One region of the Thauera sp. JM12B12 genome, then DNA from elsewhere that is predicted to be linked to it. Evidence: predicted binding sites of a transcription regulator. Region 1 holds the regulator's gene; the other holds the start of a gene.
The links. The regulator sigma-54, encoded in region 1, starts transcription at its own class of promoters, with help from an activator protein. The targets are predictions, from matches to a motif close to TGGCACGCTTNCTGCTNA.
Positions count from the first base shown of each region.

Region 1 (5,577 bases):
CTCGCTCTCCGGCGGTGAACGCCGGCGCTGCGAGATCGCGCGCGCGCTGGCCACCGACCCGCGCCTGATCCTGCTCGACGAGCCCTTCGCCGGCGTGGATCCGATCGCGGTGATCGACATCCAGAAGATCATCCGCTTCCTCAAGGAGCGCGGCATCGGCGTGCTGATCACCGACCACAACGTGCGCGAGACGCTCGGCATCTGCGATCGCGCCTACATCATCAGCGAAGGCCGCGTGCTCGCCAGCGGCCAGCCCACCGAGATCATCGACAACGAGCGCGTGCGCCAGGTCTATCTCGGCGAGCACTTCCGCCTGTGAGCGCACGCAGCGGACCGACGCGATGAAGCCCAGTCTCCAGCTCAAGCTCTCCCAGCACCTCACGCTGACCCCGCAGCTGCAGCAGTCGATCAAGCTGCTGCAGCTGTCGACGATCGAGCTCAACCAGGAGATCGAGCGCATCCTGCTCGAGAACCCGATGCTCGAACGCGAGGACGGCGACGGCGCGGACTTCGCTCCGAGCCCGCCCCCCACACCCTCGTCCGAACGCGAGTCGAGCAGCGAGAGCGCCGCCGAATCGCCCCCGGCCGACAGCGCGTCGCGCGAGGGCGGCGAGGGCAGCAGCGAGGACGAAGGCATCGACTGGTCCAACGTCGGCACCGGCGCATCCAGCCGCAGCGAGAGCGACGACGACGATGTCGACTACCAGGATCTGCAGGCCGCGAGCACATCCCTGCGCGAACACCTCGACCAGCAGGTGGCGCTGTCGCCGCTCAGCGACCGCGACCGCGCCCTGGTGCGCTTCCTGATCGAGGCACTCGATGACGACGGCTACCTGCACCAGCCGCTCGAGGACCTGCTCCAACTGCTGCCGCCCGAGTCCGAGGTCGATCTCGACGAGCTCACCATCGCCCTCCACCACGTGCACAACCTCGAGCCCGCCGGCATCGGCGCCCGCAGCCCGCAGGAATGCCTGGCGCTGCAGCTGCGCACGCTGCCCGACTCGCCGATCCGCGCGCTCGCCCTCGACATCGCCACGCGGCACCTCGAGCTTCTCGCCGACCGCAACTTCGCCCGCATCAAGAAGCTCACCGGCTGCGACGACGACGCCCTGCGTGCCGCGCAGGCGCTGATCTGCAGCCTCGACCCCCACCCCGGCTCGCGCTACTCGAACACCGAGACGCGCTACGTGCTGCCCGACGTCGTCGTGCGCAAGCTGCGCGGGCGGTGGACGGTCACGCTCAACCACGACGCCATGCCGCGCCTGCGCATCAACCGCCTGTACGCCAGCCTGCTGCAGCAGAACCGCGGCCAGGGCGGCGGACTCGGCGGCCAGCTGCAGGAGGCACGCTGGCTGATCAAGAACGTGCAGCAGCGTTTCGACACCATCCTGCGCGTATCCCAGGCCATCGTTGACCAGCAACGGCAGTTCTTCGATCATGGGGACGTGGCGATGCGGCCACTCACCCTCCGGGAGATCGCGGACCAGCTCGAGCTGCATGAATCCACCGTCTCGCGCGTCACCACGCAGAAGTACATGGCGACCCCGCGTGGCGTGTTCGAACTCAAGTATTTCTTCGGCAGTCATGTCGCCACCGACACCGGTGGAGCTGCATCCTCGACGGCGATTCGGGCGCTGATCCGCCAGCTGGTGGATGCCGAAGACAGCAAGAAGCCGCTGTCCGACGCCAAGATTGCGGAAGTTTTGGGCCAGCAGGGTATCGTGGTCGCGCGGCGGACGATCGCCAAATACCGCGAGTCCCTCAATATCCCGCCGGTCAGTCTGCGCAAATCCATCTGACAACAACAGGAGTTACCATGAATCTCAACATCACCGGGCGCCACGTGGAAGTCACCCCCGCCATCCGCGACTACGTGACCACCAAGCTCGACCGCGTCATTCGTCACTTCGACAACGTCACCAGCGTCTCCGTGATCCTCTCGGTCGAGAAGCTCAAGCAGAAGGCCGAAGTCACCCTCCACGTGCGCGGCAAGGACCTCTTCGTCGAGAGCGACGACGCCGATCTCTATGCCGCCATCGACGCGATGACGGACAAGCTCGACCGCCAGGTGCAGAAGTACAAGCAGAAGCAGTCCGACCACAACCACGAGACGCTGAAGCACCAGACCCCCGAAGCCTGACGCCTGCGTTGCAGCCCCACGTCCGGGGTGTGGTTATAATGCGCGCGTTTTCACGACGCGATCTCCACTCGCCCCGGACCGTCTGCCCGCCCTGCGCGGCAGTCCCGAAATCCCGGGCGTTGCGCGAGCCAACCTGCGAATGAGCCTCATATCCCAACTCCTGCCACTGTCCAATGTGGTGGTCGATCTCGACGCGAGCAGCAAGAAGCGCGTCTTCGAGCAGGCTGGCCTGCTGTTCGAGAACAACCAGGGCATCGCCCGCAGCACCGTGTTCGACAGCCTGTTCACCCGCGAGCGGCTTGGCTCGACCGGTCTGGGCCAGGGCATCGCGATCCCGCACGGGCGGATCAAGGGCCTGAAGGAGGCCGCCGGTGCGTTCCTGCGCCTGGCGACCCCGGTGCAGTTCGACGCCCCCGACGGGCGGCCGGTGAGCATGCTCTTCGTACTCCTCGTCCCCGAGCAGGCCAACGAGACGCATCTGCAGCTCCTGTCGGAGCTGGCACAGATGTTCAGTGATCGCGAGTTCCGCGAAGCCCTGCAGAGCGCACCCGACAGCGCCCACATCCACCAGATGTTCCTCAAGTGGGACGCCGATGCGGCAAACCAGCGTAGCGCGGCTGTATGAGGCGCACCGCGACAGCCTGAGCCTCAGCCACGTCAGCGGCCGCCTCGACGCGCGGCTGTCGGTCGGCGAGGAGCGCATCTGGCCGGCCGACCTCGTCGGCCACCTCAACCTGATTCACCCCACCCGCCTGCAGGTGCTCGGCACCGCAGAGCTGGCGTGGGCGCAACGTCAGTCCAACGAGAAGGTGGCACGCCACCTCAACGAGATCCTCTCCGCCCGCCCGCCCGCGATCATCGTCGCCGATGGCTGCGAGGTGCCAAACATCATCCACGGCATCTGCGAGGCGCACGACGTGGCGCTGTTCACCGCCCGCCACCCTTCGGCCAGCGTCATCGACCAGCTGCGCCTGTACGTGTCGCGCGAACTCGCCGAGAAGGTGTCCCTGCACGGCGTGTTCATGGACGTGCTCGGCGTCGGCGTGCTGATAACCGGTGACTCGGGTGCAGGCAAGTCCGAGCTCGGCCTGGAGCTCATCTCGCGCGGCCATGGACTGGTCGCCGACGACGTCGTGGAGTTTTCGCGCGTCGCCCCCACCGTGCTCGAAGGGCGCTGCCCCGAGATGCTGCAGGACTTCATCGAGGTGCGCGGCCTCGGCCTGCTCAACATCCGCACCATCTTCGGCGAGACCGCATGCAGGAGGAAGATGCGCCTGCGCCTGATCTGCCATCTGGACCGCCGCCAGCCCGGCCCGGACGATCCCTGCCGGCTGCCACTGCAGCAGGAGACGCAGGACATCCTCGGCGTGAGCATCGCGCGCGTGGTGCTGCCGGTCGCCGCCGGACGCAACCTGGCGGTCCTGCTCGAGGCCGCGGTACGGTCGACCATCCTGCAACTGCGCGGCATCGACTCCACGCAGGAGTTCATCGAGCGCCAGATGCGCGCGCTGCGCAAGGCCGAGGACGACAGCGCCGCCTGAACGCGCCGCGTCCGCGGGGCTGTTACCGAGCGGCAGCGCACTTGCGGCTCGCCGGCCGCGGCTGTTACCGTCGACCGCTTTACAGCAGCGCACTGGCCGGCCATGATCTCCCCCACGGATTACCTGGAACGCATCCTCAACGCACAGGTGTACGACGTCGCGATCGAGACGCCGCTCGACTTCGCGGCCAATCTCTCGGCCCGTGCCCACAACCGCATCTTCCTCAAGCGCGAGGACATGCAGCCGGTGTTCAGCTTCAAGATCCGCGGCGCCTACAACAAGATGGCCAAGCTCTCGCCCCAGGCGCTCAAGCGCGGCGTGATCTGCGCCTCGGCCGGCAATCACGCCCAGGGTGTGGCGCTGTCGGCGGCCAAGCTGGGCGTGCGTGCGGTGATCGTGATGCCGAGCACCACGCCGGCAATCAAGATCGACGCCGTGAAGGCGCGCGGCGGCGAGGTCGTGCTCGCCGGCGAGTCCTATTCGGACGCCTACGCCCACGCGCTCGAGCTGGAGAAGGCCGAGAAGCTCACCTTCGTCCACCCCTTCGACGACCCCGACGTGATCGCCGGCCAGGGCACCGTGGGCATGGAGATCCTGCGCGCGCATCCCAAGCCGATCCATGCCGTGTTCTGCTGCGTCGGCGGCGGCGGGCTGATCGCGGGCGTGGCGGCCTACATCAAGCGCCTGCGACCGGAGACGAAGATCATCGGCGTCGAGGCGGTCGACGCCGACGCCATGACCCAGTCGCTCGCCCAGGGCCGGCGGGTCAGCCTGGATCAGGTGGGAATCTTCGCCGACGGCGCGGCGGTGAAGGAGGTCGGCGCCGAAACCTTCCGCCTCTGCCAGCAGTATGTCGACGAGATGATCGTGGTCGACAACGACGCCATCTGTGCGGCGATCAAGGACGTGTTCGAGGACACGCGCTCCATCCTCGAGCCCGCCGGCGCGCTCGCCGTGGCCGGCGCCAAGGAGTACGTGCGCCGCAACAAGCTGCGCGACAAGAACCTGGTGGCGGTGGCCTCGGGCGCGAACATGAACTTCGACCGCCTGCGCTTCGTCGCCGAGCGCGCCGAGCTCGGCGAGCAGCGCGAGGCCGTGCTGGCGGTCACCATCCCGGAGAAGCCGGGCTCGTTCAAGAAGTTCATCAGCGTACTCGGCAACCGCAACATCACCGAGTTCAATTACCGCTACGCCGACCCGCATCAGGCCCACATCTTCGTCGGCGTGACCGTCCACAACCGCAACGAGGTCGCCCGCCTGGTCGAGATGCTCGAGCGCCACGAACTGCCCGCCCTCGACCTCACCGACGACGAGCTCGCCAAGACCCACGTGCGCTACATGGTGGGCGGGCGCGCGCCGCAGGCGGAGAACGAGGTGGTGTATCGCTTCGTGTTCCCGGAGCGCCCCGGCGCGCTGATGAATTTCCTCTCCAACCTGCGCTCGGACTGGAACATCTCGCTGTTCCATTACCGCAACCACGGTTCGGACTTCGGCCGCGTGCTGGTGGGCATGCAGGTACCGCCCGCTGACAAGGTGGCATTCGACGATTTCCTGCAGCGCCTCGGCTACGAATACGTCGCCGAGGGCGACAACCCCGCCTATCGCCTGTTCCTGTCCGGCAGCTGATTCACGCGTGGCGCGCAGTCACGCGCGCGGCTGCATCACGCCGGCTTCCGTGACCACCCACTGCATCGGGCGGTCGTACCGCTGCGGGTGGGTGTCCGGCACCCGCCCGATCTCGAAGCCCACCCCCACCGCGATCGTCTGCATGCACGCCAGCGTGCGGTCGAAGTAGCCACCGCCATAGCCGATGCGATAGCCGCGCGGATCGAAGGCGTTGAGCGGGATCAGCAGCACCTCGGGACTGACCGGCTCGCCTTCGGCCGGATGCGGGAT
Region 1 is NZ_CP154859.1:642,519-648,095, reverse strand. It holds gene lptB (LPS export ABC transporter ATP-binding protein) at 1-319, shown strand, start outside; gene AAG895_RS02840 (RNA polymerase factor sigma-54) at 342-1,799, shown strand; gene raiA (ribosome-associated translation inhibitor RaiA) at 1,817-2,140, shown strand; gene ptsN (PTS IIA-like nitrogen regulatory protein PtsN) at 2,280-2,765, shown strand; gene hprK (HPr(Ser) kinase/phosphatase) at 2,734-3,681, shown strand; gene ilvA (threonine ammonia-lyase, biosynthetic) at 3,784-5,307, shown strand; gene AAG895_RS02815 (5-formyltetrahydrofolate cyclo-ligase) at 5,326-5,577, opposite strand, start outside.

Region 2 (5,577 bases), 260 kb from region 1:
CGCTGCGCGCCGACGATGGCCAGGTGGTCGGCGCGCTCGGCTTCGTGTTGTTCGATCGCGCCCGTCACCTGAAGCCGCTGATGGAGAAGTACGGCCGCCTGCAGGCGCGCCTCGCGGAGACCGAGCGCGCGCTGCTGCAGGCGCGCCGCGCGCGCTACACGATCGCCAACTTCATCGGCACCAGCGCGGTCGCCACCGAGATCAAGCGCCAGGCCCGCCGCGCCGCCCAGCTCGACGCCACGGTGCTGCTGCGCGGCGAGACCGGCACCGGCAAGGAGCTGCTCGCGCAGGGCATCCACAACCTGTCGGCGCGCGCCAATGGGCCCTTCGTCGCGGTGAACATGGCGGCGGTGCCCGACAACCTGGTCGAGGCCGAGCTCTTCGGTACCGCGCCGGGCGCCTTCACCGGCGCCGACCGCAAGGCGCGGCTGGGCAAGTTCGAGCTCGCCAACGGCGGCACCCTGTTCCTCGACGAGATCGGCGACCTGTCGCTGCCGCTGCAGGTCAAGCTGCTGCGCGTGCTGCAGGAGCAGCAGGTCGAGCCGCTCGGCTCGAACCAGGTGCGCCCGCTCGACGTGCGCGTGATCGCCGCCACCCATGTGGACCTCGAGGCGCGGGTGGCCGAGGGCAGCTTCCGCGCCGACCTGTTCTACCGTCTCAACGTGCTGGCGCTGCGCGTGCCCAGCCTGCGCGAGCGGCGCGAGGACATCGGCGCCCTGGTCGAGGCCCTGCTCGACGACATCGCGGCGCGCTCCGGCCAGCGTCCGCTGGAGCTTGCCGACGACGCGCTGGCGCTGCTTGCGGCCCAGCCGTGGCCGGGCAACGTGCGCCAGCTGCGCAACCTGCTCGAGCGCGCCCAGCTGAGCGCCGACAGCGGGCCGCTGGATGCCGCGGCGCTGGCGGCCCTGCTCGGCACGGCCGGGGCGGTGCTGGCCATGCCCGTCGCGGCTGCACGCGCAGGGGCCGCGCCGGACGCGTCATTGGGCGCAAGGCCCGACGCAGGGCAGGACGCAATTCGGGCGGCCACGCCGGACGCGCGCCCCGGAGAGGGCGTCGTGCCGCTCGCCGACGCCCTCGCGCATGCCGAACGCGTGGCGCTGCGGGCGGCGCTGCAGGCCTGCGGCGGCAATCGCCGCCTCGCCGCCAGCCGGCTCGGCATCTCGCGCGCCGGCCTCTACGCCAAGCTGCAGCAGCACGGCATCACGCGCTGAGCCCTGTGCTGCCCCGCGTCGGGGTGTCCAGAAATCTGGATTGATTGCTTCTGGGTGTCCTGAATCCTGGACATGTCTTGAAAGCTGGAGCCTTCAATGCGTCCGCATGCGTGTCGTCTGGCTATGACGGGCGGTAATAAGGCGGATCGATAACCCAATCAGCGCATGCGATCCAGGCCTGTTTGCGCCTGTTCGGGGCCCTGTTCCGGCCGCAGCGTGCAGGACCTGGCACGGATGCTGCTGTTGATTGCCCGCACCGCGGCGACGTCCGCGGCCGATACCGATACCCAAAAACCAATCCAGGAGGAGGACGCCCCATGGGCACCCTAGGCATTCTGTTGTCCCTCGTATTGCTGATGTATCTCGCCTACCGCGGCATCAGCGTCCTGCTGCTCGCGCCGCTGCTGGCGCTGTTCGCCGTGCTGACGTCGGGCGAGGCGGCGATGCTGCTGCCGACCTACACCCAGGTCTTCATGAAGGCCATGGGCGGCTACGTGATCCAGTTCTTCCCGCTGTTCCTGCTCGGCGCGCTGTTCGGCAAGCTGATGGACGACTCCGGCTCGGCGCGCGCGATCGCGCACGCCATCGTCGAGAAAGTGGGCAGCCAGCGCGCGATCCTGGCGATCGTGCTCGCCTGCGGCATCCTGACCTATGGCGGCGTGTCGCTGTTCGTGGTCGCCTTCGCGGTGTATCCGATCGGCGCCGCGCTTTTCCGCGAGGCGGGGATCCCCAAGCGCCTGATCCCGGCGGCGATCGCGCTCGGCTCCTTCACCTTCACGATGACCGCGCTGCCCGGCACGCCGGCGATCCAGAACGCCATCCCCAGCCCCTTCTTCGGCACCGATGCCTTCGCCGCGCCCGGCCTCGGCCTGATCGGCGGCCTGATCATGCTCGGCCTCGGCACCTGGTGGCTGAGTGCCCAGCAGCGCAAGCTGATGGCCGCGGGCGAAGGCTACGGCCACCACAGCGGCGAGCCCGACAGCGAGCCCGCCGATGCGCCGCGTCCAGGCTTCTGGATCGCGCTGCTGCCGATCCTGGTGGTGATCGGCCTCAACTTCGTGATGGCCAAGCAGGTGCTGCCGGGCCTCGACCACAGCTACCTCGCCAAGCCCGAGTTCGGCGGCCTGCAGGACGCGCGCTCGCTGATCGGCATCTGGTCGATCATCGTCGCGCTGTCGGCGGCGGTGCTGCTGCTGGTGGCGCTGCACTGGACGCGCTGGGCCAACCTGATGAAGACCGTCAACGAGGGCTCCTTCGGCTCCATGCTGCCGATCCTCAACACCGCCACCGAGGTCGGCTACGGCACCGTCATCGCCTCGCTCGCCGGCTTCGTGGTGATCCGCGACCTGGTGCTCGGCATCGCGCCGGGCAACCCGCTGATCTCCGAGGCGGTGGCGGTGAACGTGCTCGCCGGCATCACCGGCTCGGCTTCGGGCGGCATGTCGATCGCGCTCAAGACGCTGGGTGCCGAGTACCTCGCCATGGCCACCGCCGCCGGCATCAGCCCCGAGCTGCTGCACCGCGTCGCCGCCATGGCCTCGGGCTGCATGGACACGCTGCCGCACAACGGCGCGGTGATCTCGCTGCTGGCGATCTGCCGCCTGACCCACCGCGAGTCCTACGGCTTCATCGCGATGAACACGGTGGTGTTCCCGCTCCTCGCGCTGGCGGTGGTGATCACCCTCGGTACGCTGTTCGGCAACTTCTGAGCGCAGGCGGGAGATCGGTCATGAGTACGAGCACACATCCGATCGCCGCCTCGCTGCGCGCCTCCGACACCGGCAAGGTGGTGTCGGCGCGCGCGGCGGTGCGCCTGATCCGCAGCGGCGACACGGTCGCCACCGGCGGCTTCGTCGGCATCGGCTTTCCGGAGAGCGTCGCGATCGCGCTCGAGGAACGCTATCTCGAGGGCGACGCCGAGGGTGGCGGCACGCCGCGCGACCTGACCCTGGTCTATGCCGCCGGCCAGGGCGACGGCAAGGACCGCGGCCTCAACCATCTCGGCCACGCGGGCCTGGTGGCGCGCGTGATCGGCGGACACTGGGGCCTGGTGCCCAAGCTGCAGGCGCTCGCGGTGGACAACCGCATCGAGGCCTGGAACCTGCCGCAGGGGGTGATCTCGCATCTCTTCCGCGACATCGCCGCCGGCAAGCCGGGCGCGCTGACCCGGGTCGGTCTCGGCACCTTCGTCGACCCGCGCTTCGGCGGTGGCAAGCTCAATGCGCGCACCACCGAGGACCTGGTGCGGCTGATGCCGATCGACGGCGAGGACTATCTCTTCTACAAGGCCTTCCCGATCCACGTCGGCATCATCCGCGGCACCACCGCCGACCCCGATGGCAACGTCACCATGGAGAAGGAGGCGCTGACCCTGGAGGCGCGCGCGATCGCGATGGCCGCGCGCAACTCGGGCGGCATCGTCATCGTGCAGGTCGAGCGCATCGCCGAGCGCGGCTCGCTGAACCCGCGCCAGGTGCAGATCCCCGGCGTGCTGGTCGACTGCGTGGTCGTGGCGGACCGCCCCGAGCACCACATGCAGACCTACAGCGAGCAGTACAACCCCGGCTTTGCCGGCGAGATCCGCGTGCCGCTGTCGGCGATCGCTGCGCTGCCGATGAGCGAGCGCAAGATCATCGCCCGCCGCGCGGCGATGGAGCTGCGGCCCGATGCGGTGGTGAACCTGGGCATCGGCATGCCCGAGGGCGTGGCCACCGTCGCCGCCGAGGAGCAGATCATCGACCTGCTGACGCTGACCGCCGAGCCCGGCGTGATCGGCGGCGTCCCGGCCGGCGGGCTGTCCTTCGGCGCGGCGGTCAATACCCAGGCGATCATCGACCAGCCCAGCCAGTTCGACTTCTACGACGGCGGCGGGCTGGACATCGCCTTCCTCGGCCTCGCCCAGGCCGATCGCGAGGGCAACCTCAACGTCTCCAAGTTCGGCCCGCGGCTGGCCGGCGCGGGCGGCTTCATCAACATCTCGCAGAACGCCAAGAAGGTGGTCTTCGTCGGCACCTTCACCGCCGGCGCGCTGCAGGTGGCGGTCGAGCAGGGCGGCCTGCGCATCGTGCATGAAGGGCAGGCGAGGAAGTTCGTAGCCGCGGTCGAGCACCGCACCTTCAGCGGGCCGCAGGCGGTGAAGTGGAACCGGGACGTGCTCTACGTCACCGAGCGCTGCGTGTTCCGCCTGTGCGCCGAGGGCCTGGAGCTGATCGAGATCGCGCCCGGCGTCGACCTGCAGCGCGACATCCTCGAGCAGATGGATTTCGTGCCGGTGATGAAGCGGCCTCCAGCCCTGATGGACGCACGCGTCTTTGCCGACGCGCCGATGGGCCTGCGCCGCGACCTGCTCGGCGTGCCGCTGGCGCGCCGGGTGGCCTACGACGCGCAGCAGGGCGTGCTGTTCCTCGACTTCGAGGGCCTGGCGGTGCGCACGCCGCAGGACATCGCGGCGATCCGCGACGCGGTGCGCGCGGCGCTCGCCCCGCTCGGGCGAAAGGTCGACGCGGTGGTCAATTACGACCGCTTCTCGATCGTGCCGGAGCTGGTGGACGACTACGTGGAGATGGTGAAGGGGCTGATGGACGCGCATTACCGCACGGTGACGCGTTACACCACCAACGGCTTCCTGCGCATGAAGCTCGGCGAGGAGCTGGAGAAGCGCCGCATCCCGGCGCGCTTCTACGAGAGCGCGAGCGCGGCGCGGCAGGGGCTGGCCGGGGCCTGATGGGGGCGGCGCTTGCCGGGGGGCGTCGTCATGGCCCGCCCGGGCCGGCCTCCCCTTCCAGCCACAGGCGCAGCGCCTCGGCGTTGTTGTGCGTGGTGTCCCGTGCGCCATAGACCAGGGTGAGGACTGGATGCGCGGCGATCAGGCCACGCAGTTCGGCGAGCGCCGGGGCGGCGGCGGGGGATTGCAGCTCGTCGGCGTAGCGCCGGCGAAATTCATCCCAGCGTTCGGGGGCGTGGCCGAACCACTTGCGCAGTTCGTTCGACGGCGCGAGCTCGCGCAGCCAGTGGTCGACGCCCGCGTTCTCGCGCTTGAGGCCGCGCGGCCACAGGCGGTCGATGAGCACGCGGCAGCCGTCGTCGGGGGTGGGTGGGTCGTAGGCGCGGCGGATGCGCAGGGGCATGGTCGGGGACTCCTGTCTTTTGAACGGCGGAGATCAGGCTGGCGTAACCACTTGTCGTTTGGCCCAAGCGCCTTGAGTGTTGGGCGGCTCAGCTGCGCTTGCGATCCGCCGGGGACGCGCGGGGTATTCCTTCCGGGGCTGCGGAACTCGCTCGATTCCTCGCTCGGACAGTCCTCGCCCCTTCACGAATACCCCGTGCGCGTCCCTCGCCCCAGGCGGTCGCGCACAGAAGGTTCAAA
Region 2 is NZ_CP154859.1:377,708-383,284, forward strand. It holds gene AAG895_RS01640 (sigma 54-interacting transcriptional regulator) at 1-1,211, shown strand, start outside; gene AAG895_RS01645 (GntP family permease) at 1,529-2,920, shown strand; gene AAG895_RS01650 (acyl CoA:acetate/3-ketoacid CoA transferase) at 2,941-4,935, shown strand; gene AAG895_RS01655 (DUF488 family protein) at 4,964-5,338, opposite strand.
Region 2: the regulator sigma-54 is predicted to act here: its motif matches at 1,438-1,455, upstream of AAG895_RS01645 (GntP family permease).